2 regions of the Pseudomonas sp. JE3303 genome follow, and region 1 is predicted to be linked to the other one. Evidence: riboswitches for the same ligand, from Rfam matches in the RefSeq annotation. Region 1 holds a riboswitch; the other holds the start of a gene.
What was found. A riboswitch is a leader RNA that binds a small molecule or an ion and turns the genes downstream of it on or off. The one in region 1 is predicted to bind cobalamin.
Positions count from the first base shown of each region.

Region 2: linked by a shared signal. The riboswitch ahead of AC0ZZU_RS15575 (ABC transporter substrate-binding protein) and the one ahead of cobW (cobalamin biosynthesis protein CobW) in region 1 are both predicted to bind cobalamin.

Region 1 is NZ_JBWGIF010000007.1:46,264-52,130, reverse strand. Features, by position in the region: gene cobM (precorrin-4 C(11)-methyltransferase) at 40-786, opposite strand; gene AC0ZZU_RS11600 (cobalamin biosynthesis protein) at 814-1,242, opposite strand; cobalamin riboswitch at 1,339-1,537, shown strand; gene cobW (cobalamin biosynthesis protein CobW) at 1,634-2,707, shown strand; gene cobN (cobaltochelatase subunit CobN) at 2,711-5,867, shown strand, end outside.
Region 2 is NZ_JBWGIF010000010.1:81,124-86,990, forward strand. Features, by position in the region: gene AC0ZZU_RS15560 (pseudoazurin) at 1-224, opposite strand, end outside; gene AC0ZZU_RS15565 (ABC transporter ATP-binding protein) at 242-1,033, opposite strand; gene AC0ZZU_RS15570 (FecCD family ABC transporter permease) at 1,030-2,046, opposite strand; gene AC0ZZU_RS15575 (ABC transporter substrate-binding protein) at 2,043-3,056, opposite strand; cobalamin riboswitch at 3,193-3,389, opposite strand; gene AC0ZZU_RS15580 (acetyltransferase domain-containing protein) at 3,421-4,587, opposite strand; gene AC0ZZU_RS15585 (outer membrane beta-barrel protein) at 4,771-5,514, shown strand; gene AC0ZZU_RS15590 (enoyl-CoA hydratase-related protein) at 5,550-5,867, opposite strand, start outside.

The sequences.
Region 1 (5,867 bases):
GTCTGCTACCGGCCATGCCAGGTTGGCAATACAGGGGATTCAGGGTCGGTAGAGATGCGCATGGCCCGCGCGGTACAGCGCCGATTCGGCGAACGGAGCGTCGCCCAGCACGTGACCCACCAGTATCAGCGCAGTGCGCCGGAACCCCTTGGCCTGCACGCGCTGGACAATGTCATCCAGCGTGCCCTGGACCCAGTCCTGGTCCGGCCAGGTGGCGCGGTGCACCACGGCGATCGGACAGTCACCGCCATAATGCGGGAGCAGCTCGGCGACGATCTTCTCCAGGTGCTTGACCCCAAGGTGAATGGCCAGGGTGCAGCGGTGCCGGGCGAGATCGGCCAGCTGCTCACCGGCAGGCATCGGCGAGCTGTCGCCATAGCGGGTCAGGATGACAGTCTGCGCCACCTCCGGCAGGGTCAGTTCACAGCCCAGCAGCGCCGCGCTGGCGGCCGTGGCGGTAACGCCGGGGATGATCTGGTAGTCGATGCCCAGTTCGCGCAGATGACGGATCTGCTCGCCGATGGCGCCGTAGAGGCTCGGGTCGCCGCTGTGCACGCGCGCGACATCCTGCCCCTTGGCATGGGCGCTGCGGATGGCATCGATGATCTGCTCAAGGTGCAGTTCAGCGCTGTTCAACACTACGTCGGCACGATGGCCTTCAAGCACGGCGGCCGGAACCAGGGAGCCGGCATAGATGATCACCGGACACTGACGGATCAGGCGCTGGCCCTTGACCGTGATCAGCTCGGGATCGCCGGGGCCGGCGCCGATGAAATAGACCGTCATGAAGAATCCTTGCAGGTAAAGCGGCGATTATCCGTCAAGAACCGCGCTGCACGCCAATGCCAGTGTCGCCTGGCCGCTGGCCTGACGGGTGACGTGCAGTCGCACCGGCCCGGGATGGGTGGTTGCGGCCATGGCCAGCGCCGCGCTCTCGGCTACCCCCCAGCAGCCGGTGTGTTGCCAGGCGGTGAGCGAACGCTGGCTCAGCTGCGCCTCGAACGGCGCCAGTTGCATGGCGCTGAAGAACATCAGCGGCAGCCCTAGCTGCGCGGCCAGTTGGCGCACCCCTGGCTCGTCCGACTTGCCCTCGATGCTGGCCAGGCCTCTGACTGCGCTGAGCGGCAACGCCTGGGCCGCGAGCACCTGCTGCAGCAGCTCGGCCAGTTCGCTGGCGGGGCAGCCGCGCCGGCAGCCGATGCCGGCATACAACGCGGCGCGCTCGACGCGGGTGACGGGCATGATGCGTTCCTCTGCTCTCTATAGGCGGCAGGAGCAAATCACGGGACCGATCGCCCGTCAATCACAGCCAGCGGTTGACCGCCTGACAGGCACTGCGTAGCCTTGCCGGTCCGAGGTTCTCTGGTGAACTGCACCAGAGCTAAGACGGGAACGCGGTACCAATCCGCGGCTGCCCCCGCAACTGTAAGCACTGCCCAGATCGACACAGCCACTGCGCCAGCGCGGGAAGGCGTCGATCGACCGGCCCGGCCGGTGTGGTGCAAGCCAGGAGACCTGCCTCGCAACGAATTCGACTTCCAACCGGGCGGGGTGATCCGGTGGCGAACGCGCCCAGGCAAGCCTGCCTGCGGCTTTCGTCCCGCATGCCCGCCATCCTGCCAAGGGCATCGACATGAAAACACTGGCCAAGCTCCCCGTCACCATCGTCACCGGCTTCCTGGGCTCGGGCAAGACCACGTTGCTGCGCCACATGCTGGACAACGCACAGGGCCGGCGCATCGCTGTCATCGTCAACGAGTTCGGCGAGCTGGGCATCGACGGCGAAATCCTCAAGCAGTGCAGCATCGGCTGCACCGAGGAAGAGGCCAGCGGCCGCGTCTATGAGCTGGCCAATGGCTGCCTGTGCTGCACCGTGCAGGAAGAGTTCTTTCCGGTCATGCGCGAGCTGGTCGCACGGCGTGGCGACCTGGACCACATCCTCATCGAAACCAGTGGCCTGGCCCTGCCCAAGCCGCTGGTCCAGGCCTTCCAGTGGCCAGAAATCCGCAACGCCTGCACCGTCGATGCGGTCATCACCGTGGTCGACAGCCCGGCAGTAGCCGCCGGCACTTTCGCAGCCTATCCCGACCAGGTCGACGCCCAGCGCAAGCTCGACCCGAACCTGGACCATGAATCACCACTGCACGAGCTGTTCGCCGATCAGTTGGCCAGCGCCGACCTGGTGGTGCTGAACAAGGCCGACCTGATCGCCCCCGCCGACCTGGCCAAGGTGCGCGCCGAAGTGCTAGAAGAGCTGCCCCCGGCGGTCAAGGTCATCGAGGCCAGCAGTGGCCGCTTGCCGCTTGACGTGCTGCTGGGCGTCGGTGCCGAGTCCGAGGCGCACATCGACGGCCGCCGTACCCATCATGATTCGCACCACGACGGCGATGACCATGACGACCATGACCATGACCACGACGCGTTCGATTCGATTTCCATCGACTTGCCCGAAGCCGACGAGAGCCTGCTGCTCGACGCCCTGACCAGCCTGGTAACCGAATTCGGCATCCTGCGCGCCAAGGGCTTCGCGGCCATTCCCGGCAAGCCGATGCGTTTGCTGATCCAGGGCGTGGGCAGCCGCTTCGACAAGCACTTCGACCGCGCCTGGCGTGCCGACGAGCCGCGCATCACCCGCCTGGTGCTGATCGGCCAGGAACTGGACGCGGCGCTGCTCGAAGCTCGCCTGCGCCAGGCACTGGGCGCCTGACCCATGCACCTGCTGCGGACCCAGCCCGGTTGCTTCGTACCGGACGACAGCATCGCCGATCTCGGCCAGACACCCGCTGACCTGGTGATCCTCTGCAGCGGTGATTCGCACCTGGCACTGCTGGCCGAAACCGCCCAGCAGTTGCCGGAGGACTTCCCCAGCCTGCGCCTGGCCAACCCCATGCAGGTGCAGAACCATGCCTCGGTCGACCTTTATGTCGGCCAGGTGCTGCGCCACGCCAAGGTCATCCTGGTGTCGCTGCACGGCGGTGTCGGCTACTGGCGTTACGGCGTCGAGCAGTTGGTCACGCTGGCCGAACGGGGTGTTCATCTGATCCTGGTGCCGGGCGACGACCGCCCTGACCCGGAGTTGATGGGCCTGGGCACGGTCTCGGGCGCCGAGGCGGATCGTGCCTGGCACTTCCTGCGCCAGGGCGGCAAGGCCAATGCCCTGAACCTGTTCAAGTGCCTGGCCAACCGTTGGCTTGGCCGCGACTACGCCTGGGATGAGCCGCAGCAGCTGCCACGCACCGCGGTGTACCACCCGGCCAAGGCCAGCGCCTGCCTGGCAGACTGGTTCGGCCAGTGGCATCCCGACCAGCCCGTCGCCCCTGTGCTGTTCTACCGCTCGCACTTGCAGGCGGCCAACACTGCTTTCATGGATACCTTCTGCGAGCGCCTCGCGGCGGCGGGGCTGAACCCATTGCCGATCGCCGTGGCCAGCCTCAAGGAAGCCGCCTGCCTCGCCCAGGTCGAAGCCTGGATGGACGAAGCCGGCGCCGAGGTGATCATCAACACTACAGGCTTCGCCCTTTCCAGTCCCGAGCAGCCCAACCTGCGGCCGTTCAGGCGCGATGTGCCGGTGCTCCAGGCCATCTGCGCCCAGGACAACCAGCCTGGCTGGGAAGACAGCGAGCAGGGCCTGGGTGCCCGCGACCTCGCCATGCACATCGTGCTGCCGGAACTGGACGGGCGGATCATCACCCGGCCGGTCAGCTTCAAGGACCTGGCCTGGCGCAGCGAGCGCAGCCAGTCGGACGTGGTCTGCTACCGGGCACATCCCGAGCGCATGGATTTCGTCGCTGAACTGGCACGGCACTGGGTCGAGCTGGCGCGCCTGCCCAATGGGCAAAAACGCGTGGCGCTGGTGCTGGCCAACTATCCCACCCGCGACGGGCGAATTGGCAACGGCGTTGGCCTCGATACCCCGGCGGCGGCGCTTAACATCCTGCAAGCGCTCAAGGACCAGGAATATCCCGTCGGCGAGCTGCCGCACAGCGGTACCGCGCTGATCCATGCGCTGCTGGGCGGAGTGACCAACGATCTGGACCACCTCGACCAGCGTCCTTGCGCGCAGAGCCTGGACCTGGCCGACTACCATGCCGCCTTCGCCGCCTTGCCCGCTGCCAACCAGCAGGCGGTGCTGGAGCGCTGGGGCCCGGCCGAGCAGGATCCGATGTGCCGCAGTGGGCGAATGATGATCGCCGGGCTGCGCTTTGGCCTGACCTTTGTCGGCATCCAGCCGGCACGCGGTTACCAGGTGGACCCAAGCGCGGTCTACCACGATCCCGACCTGGTGCCGCCACACGGCTACCTGGCCTTCTACTTCTGGTTGCGCCACGCCTACGCCGCCGATGCGCTGATCCACGTCGGCAAGCACGGCAACCTGGAATGGCTGCCGGGCAAGGGTGTCGGCCTGTCGGCCGAATGCTGGCCCGATGCATTGCTCGGCCCGTTGCCGAACATCTATCCCTTCATCGTCAACGATCCGGGCGAGGGTGCCCAGGCCAAGCGCCGCACCCAGGCGGTGATCATCGATCACCTGATGCCGCCGCTGACCCGCGCCGAAACCTACGGGCCGCTGCGTCATCTGGAGCGCCTGGCCGACGAGTACTATGAAGCGCAGCTGCTCGACCCGCGGCGCGCCCGCGAGCTGCAGCGCGATATCCTCGAACTGGTCAAGGCCAACCACATCGACCGCGAACTACAGCTCGAGGGTGCATTGGACGATGCCGATGTGTGGCTGCCACGCCTGGATACCTACCTGTGCGATCTCAAGGAGTCGCAGATCCGCGATGGCCTGCACATATTCGGCCAGTCGCCCCAGGGACGCTTGCGCCTCGACACGCTGCTGGCCCTGCTGCGAGTGGCGCGCGGTGACGGCCGCGATGGTAACGCCAGCCTGATCCGCGCGCTGGCCAGGGCCCTGACGCTGGGCTTCGACCCGCTCGATGCCGACCTCGGCCAGCCATGGCAAGGGCCGCGCCCGGAACTGCTGCGGACCCTGAGCGACGAGCCTTGGCGCACTTGCGGCGACACCCGCGAGCGTCTTGAACTGCTGGCCATGCGCCTGATCGAGGCGACGCTGCAAGGGCAGGAGCAGGCACCGCAAGGACCTCGATGGCAGCCCGTGCAGGCTGTGCTCGACACCTTGGCCCAGCATGTGGCACCCAGCCTGGACGCCTGCGGCCCCGCGGAAATCAATGGCCTGCTGGCGGCGCTGGCCGGACGCTTCGTGCCAGCCGGCCCGAGCGGTGCACCTAGCCGGGGGCGCCTCGATGTGCTGCCCACCGGGCGCAACTTCTATACCGTCGATGTTCGCAACCTGCCGACCACCACCGCCTGGCGCCTGGGCTTCGCCTCGGCGAACCTGATTCTTGAACGCCACTTGCAAGACCATGGCGATCACCTGCGCCAGCTAGGCCTGTCGGTGTGGGGCACGGCGACCATGCGCACCGGCGGCGACGACATCGCCCAGGCCATGGCGCTGTTGGGCGTGCGCCCGGTATGGGCCAGTGGCAGTCAGCGCGTGGACGACTTCGAGATCCTGCCCCTGAGCCTGCTTGACCGGCCGCGGGTCGATGTGACCTTGCGCGTGTCGGGTTTCTTCCGCGATGCGTTCGGCAACCTGATTCGCCTGTTCGACGCGGCGGTACAAGCGGTGGCCGCGCTGGACGAACCAGACGATCTCAATCCCCTGGCTGCCAAGGTGCGTGCCGAGCGTGAAGCGCTGGTCGCCGAAGGCATGGAATCGCAACAGGCGGCGCGCCAGGCAGGCTGGCGGATTTTCGGCGCCAAGCCGGGCGCCTATGGGGCAGGGGTACAGAATGCCATCGACGGGCGCCTGTGGCACACCCGCGAAGACTTGGCCGAGGTCTACC
Region 2 (5,867 bases), on a different contig from region 1:
TCGGCGCCGGCCGGCAGCAGCGCAGGCAGGCTGGCCGCGTTGTGGCCGCTCTGGGTCGGCAGGAAGCGGACCGTGTCGCCGGGGGCGATGCGCAGGTGGTCGGGCTCGTAGACCATGGCGCCGCCCGGTCCGCGGTTGAGCATTTTCACTTCATGGACATCGGCCAGCGCGGCGGGGGCGAGCAGGGCGGCGGACAGCAGCAGGGCAAGGTGGCGCAACGGCATCGGTCAGGCTTCCAGCATCAAGGGGCGCGAAAGCGCAGGATGCGCGCGCCGTCGAAGGGGTCTGTCAGGTAGTGGGCGTGTACGCCAAACGTGCTCAGCAGGCGCTCGGGGGTAAGCACCTCCAGCGGCTTGCCGAGGGCGACCAGGCGGCCTCGGTCGAGCACGGCGAGGCGGTCGCAGGTGAGCGCCTGGTTGAGGTCGTGCAGGGCGATCAGGGTCGTCACCGGAAGCGCTTGCACACGCTGCAGGATGCTCAGCTGGTGCTGGATGTCCAGGTGGTTGGTGGGTTCGTCGAGCAACAGCAATTGCGGCCGCTGGGCCAGGGCACGGGCGATGTGCACGCGCTGGCGCTCGCCGCCGGACAGGCTGCTCCAGGTACGCTGGCGCAGGTGAAGGGCGTCGACGTCGGCCAGGGCCTGGTCGACGATGCCGGTGTCTTCGGCCGAGAACGGCGACAGAGCCGACAGCCACGGCGTGCGGCCGAGGGCCACGGCGTCGAACACACTGATGGCATCGTTGGTGTCGGCTTGCTGCTCGACCAGGGCGAGGGTCTGGGCGACCTGGCGCCGGGGTTGGCGCGCCAAGGGCTGCGCGAGCAGCTGCACGCGGCCGCTGCTGGGCGTGCGCAGGCCGGCAAGCAGCTTGAGCAGGGTCGATTTGCCGGAGCCGTTGGGACCGACGATGCCCAGGGTTTCGCGGGGATTCACTGCCAGGTTGATGTCATACAGCAGCTGGGTGTCGCGCACGCGAAAGCCCAGGCCCTGGCAACTGAGCAGGGCGGCCTGCAGGGGCGGGGTCATGGCATTCATCGTTGACTCCTGCGGCTGATCAGGATCAGCGCGAACACGGGGGCGCCGATCAGCGCGGTGACCACGCCGACCGGGATCACCTGGCCCGGGATCAGGGTGCGCGACAGTACGTCCGCGGCAATCAGGAACAGCGCGCCGCCCAGCGCACTGGCCGGCAGCAGTCGGCTGTGGCTGCCGCCAAGCAGCAGGCGCAAGGCATGGGGAATGACCAGTCCGACAAAGCCGATGGCGCCGACGATCGATACCATCACCGCAGTCACCAGTGCCGCGCACGTGATCAGCAGCAATTGCACCCGGCGCACCGGGATGCCCAGCGATGCGGCGGAGTCGGCGCCGAAGGTAAAGGCATCGAGCGCGCGCCGATGCCACAGGCATACCAGCAGGCCAATCACGGCCACCGGCACGGCCAGCCAGACCGAAGGCCAGCGCACGCCGCTGAGGTTGCCGAGCAGCCAGAACAGAATGCCGCGCGCCTGTTCGGCACTGGCCGACTTGGTGATCAGGAACGCGGTGAGGGCGTTGAACAGCTGCGAGCCGGCGATCCCTGCAAGAATCACCTGGGCGTTGTTGCTGCTTGGGCCGCTGGCACGGGCCAGCAGCAATACCAGCGCGAACGCCGCCAGCGCGCCGATGAAGGCGCCGCCTGACAGGCTCAGCGCGCCAGCGCCGAAGCCGAGCAAGGCGACCATCACCGCGCCGGTCGAAGCGCCCGCCGACAGGCCGAGCAAGTAGGGTTCGGCGAGCGGGTTGCGCAGCAGCGCCTGCAGGATCACTCCGCAGGTCGCCAGGCCCGAGCCGCAGGCGGCCGCGACCAGGGTGCGGGTCAGGCGGTAGTTCCAGACGATGCCCTGGTCAATGGGGTCGACCGTGTAGCCGGCATTCCAGAGCTGGTTGGCCAGTACCTGGTAGACCACCGTCGGCGACACATTGGCTTCGCCGATGGCGACACCGGCGAGCAAGGCCGCGATGAGCGCGGCCAGTGCCAGGGCGTAAAGGGGCAGCAGACGCATCATGGTTGTGGCGCTTTACCGGAAGCGAAGGCCTGGGACAGGGCGTCCAGGCCGCGGAACAGGCGAATGCCGGCCTGCATGGCGTCGGCGTCGAGCACCACGATGCGGTTGTGCTTCACCGCTTCCATGTTCTTGGTCACAGGGTCGTTGCGCAGAAATTCGAGCTTCTTCTCGAAGTCGTCGGCCGGGAAGCGGCGACGGTCCATGCGGGCGATGATCAACCAGGTCGGGTTGGCCTTGGCCAAGGTCTCCCAGCCAACCGTCGGCCATTCCTCGTTGGACTCGACCACGTTGCGCACGCCCAGGGTTTGCAGCATGTAGTCGGCGACGCCTTTGCGGCCCGCGACGTACGGGTCGATGTCCAGGTCGGCACTGGAGAACCAGAACAGCGCGGACGTATCGCTCAGGTCCTTGCCGGCCAGGCGTGCCTTGGCAGTATCCAGGCGGCTCTTGAGGTCGGTATTGAGTGCGGCGCCTCGTTCCTGCACGTCGAAGATCGCGGCCAGCTGGCTGACACTCTTGTAGATGCTGTCGACCTGGAACGGCTGCAGGCGGGTGCCGTCGGCGCCGACCAGGTTGTCCTTGCCTTCGCAGTCCGACGGCAGCAGGTAGGTAGGAATCTTCAGCTCATGGAACTGCTCGCGGGTGCCGACCACGCCCTGGGCGCCGACCATCCACTCGAACTGCACGGCCAGCAGTTGCGGGCGCTTGCCGATCACCGACTCGAAGCTTGGGTCGTTGTCGGCCAGGCGCTCGACCTTGGCGTTCAGCGCCTGGTACTCGGGGAGCACATTGTTGAACCACAGCGAGGTGCCGACCAGCTTGTCGCCCAGGCCCAGGGCGTAGAGCATCTCGGTGCCGGCCTGGCCGATGGTCACCGCGCGCTCGGGAGCGTGCTCGAAGGTCTGCGGCATGCCGCAGTTGTCGACCGTCAGCGGGTAGTGGGTGGCGGCAGCCTGGGCAAGGCCGCTCAGGCCGAGGCCGGCGAGCAGGGTGACGAAACTGGGCAGCATGATGGGTCGATCTCCTATCGGACAGTACACGGAGGGTACGCACGGACAGGCATCGCCCACCCTGCGCGCAGGCAGGGCAGTACCGGGCGCGGGCGAGCCGCGCACAGTGAAGATGGCCATCCCGGACACCCCGCCGGTTGGTGATTGTTTGCCGGCAGGTCTCCTGACTGGTGCGTCACGGCCCGGCTCCGGCCTTCCCGGGGATCAACCCAGTGGCATCGATGGAGCGGGCTCGGCACTTACAGTTGCGGGGGCAGTTCCGTTTGGCCCGCGCATGGCGGGCCGGGGATTCCCTGTTAGTTCCGTGTGGAAACCGGCGGCGGCATGGTAGACCATCCGCCCTCCGGAAGGGAATGGCCTGGGCTCAGAAGTACTTGAGCCAGGCGATGTCGGGTCGGCGCGCCTTGAGCCGCGCGAACCCGCGCACCGGCAGATACAGCGCGACGCTCAGCAGCACCGCCACCAACCACACGCCGCCGATGCCATCAAAGCCGAAATAGTCGCCCTGGTCGAGGCCGAACAAGGCAACGCTGGCCAGGTACATCAGCTTGAGCACGTACAGGTGCAGCAGGTAGAAGAACATCGGCGCTGCGCCAAACACGGCCAGGGCCGTGACCCAGCGGGCTGGCCCGGCGCGCTCGAACGCGCGCAGCAGCAACAGGCCGGTGCCCAGCGTCAGTGTCAGGAACAGCAACGACGGCGGATACTTGGTGATATTGAAGAAGCTCATCAGGGTCTGCATCGCGCTCGGGTAACCCGACCACGGCGCCTCGCCATAGCCATTGACCATGCGCAAGGCGACAAAGCAGACCAGGGCGCTGGCCCCGAGCAGCAGTAGCCGGTGCTGTCGCTCGGCGGGCGGGCTGGCGCGGGTGAACCAGGGGCCGAGCACGTAACCCAGGCTGATCACGCCGATCCACGGCAACACCGGGTAGGACGTGCGCAGGCGCAGACTGTCGGACACGTCCAGCCAGCCACGGTCATGCAGGATCGCCCAGGGCACGTGCATGGCCGACCCCGGCTCGAAGTGCAGCCCGTCGAGCAGGTTGTGGCCAGCGACGATTGCCACGCCGATCGCCAGCAGCCAGGCACGCGGCAGCCAGACCAGGCCGGCGAGGGCGATCATGCTGACGCCGATCGCCCAGATCACCTGCATGTAGATCACGTTGGGCGGCAGCTGGAAGGTCCAGGCGAAGTTGACCAGGGTGAATTCGAGCAGTACCAGGAACAGGCCGCGCTTGAACAGGAAGGCCGAGACATCGCTGCGGCCCTGATGCTTTTCACCATAGAGATAGGCCGACAGCCCGGTCAGCAGCACGAACACCGGCGCGCAGAGGTGCGCCAGGGTGCGGCTGAAGAACAGCGTCGGGTCGGTGGTGTCGATCACCATTGGATCGCTGACCTGACGGTGCAGGAAGAAGGTTTCTCGAACGTGGTCCAGGAGCATGAACAGGATCACCAGCCCGCGCAGGGCGTCGATGCTCTGCAGGCGCTGGGTAACCAGGGTAGGGGTGGCGGAGGCGCTTGTCATGGAGGGGATCGCAGGCAAGGGGTTGGCGTCAAATGAAACGTTATCTTATAACTATTTCATTTGCCTGCGAAAGGTCCGACGCGAAAAAACGATTTTTTCACATTCTTTTCAGAACTTTTTCAAAGGCCGTGTTTCGAACCGTTTGCATTTGACTGCCACTTTCTATCATGGAGATACCTGCGAATGGCTACTCGCAACCTGCTGCGCAACACCTGCATCCTGGCCCTGGCGGGCGCACCGCTGAGCGCTTTTGCCGCGCCGCCGACCGATCCGATCTTCACGCTGGGCCTGCAGGGCAGCTACAGCGAATTCAAGTTCGAGGGCGGGAGCGACTCCGACAAGGACGATCTGGGCCAGGGCGGTGTGTTCGCCACCTTCGGCAACAAGATGACCGCCGAATCAGGCCTGATCTACCAGGTCGGTGCCGAAGCCAAGTACGGCGAAAAGGACGACAACAAGCTCAAGGAAGCCCAGGCTGATCTGGATGTCGGTTTCCGTGCTGCGCTGGACGCGCGCAACTTCGTCGACCTGACCGTGGGTGGCGGCTACTCGTGGACGCGCTACGAGCCTGAGATCAACGACCTCGACACCCGCTTGACCGCCAAGTCGCCATTTGCGAAAGCAGCAGTGGGCTACAACCACCAGTTCGACAACTCGACCCTGCGTGTCGAAGTGGGCGCCCGTCACACCATCGACGGCCGCGCCCGACTGAAAGTCGATGATTTCGGCAGCGACAGCGTCGATCTCAAGGACCGCACCAACCCGTACGCCGAAGTCAGCCTGCTGATGAACCAGAAAGGCATGCCGATTCACGCCGGTGTCTACTACACCCGTACCGAGTACAAGCTCGACGAAGACTCCGATGTGGCGGACAACACCAAGCTCAAGCGTGACGAATACGGCTTCAAGGTCGGTCTGGCGTTCTGATCAGACTGCAGGCGCGGCACGGTCCGCGCCTGCAGTCATGCCGGTACTTTCGATACCCCCAGCGCTGCTTTCGCCTCACTGCCTTGCAGCTGTTCGATCAGGCACTGCCCTTCGCGCAGCATCGCCGCCGCCAGCTCGGCCTGGCAGCCCTCCTTGATCAACCGTTTGCTCAGCCTCAGCGCGTGCTGTGGCAGCTCCTTGAGCCGCAGGGCCATGTGCCGCGCTGCGTCCAGGCAGGCGTCGGCGTCTTCATGCAGCTCATTGGCCAGCCCCCAGTCGAGGGCTTGTTCTGCACTGATCCGCTCGTTGCACAGCAGCATTCGGGCAGCTCGCACCTGGCCAATGCGGCGTGC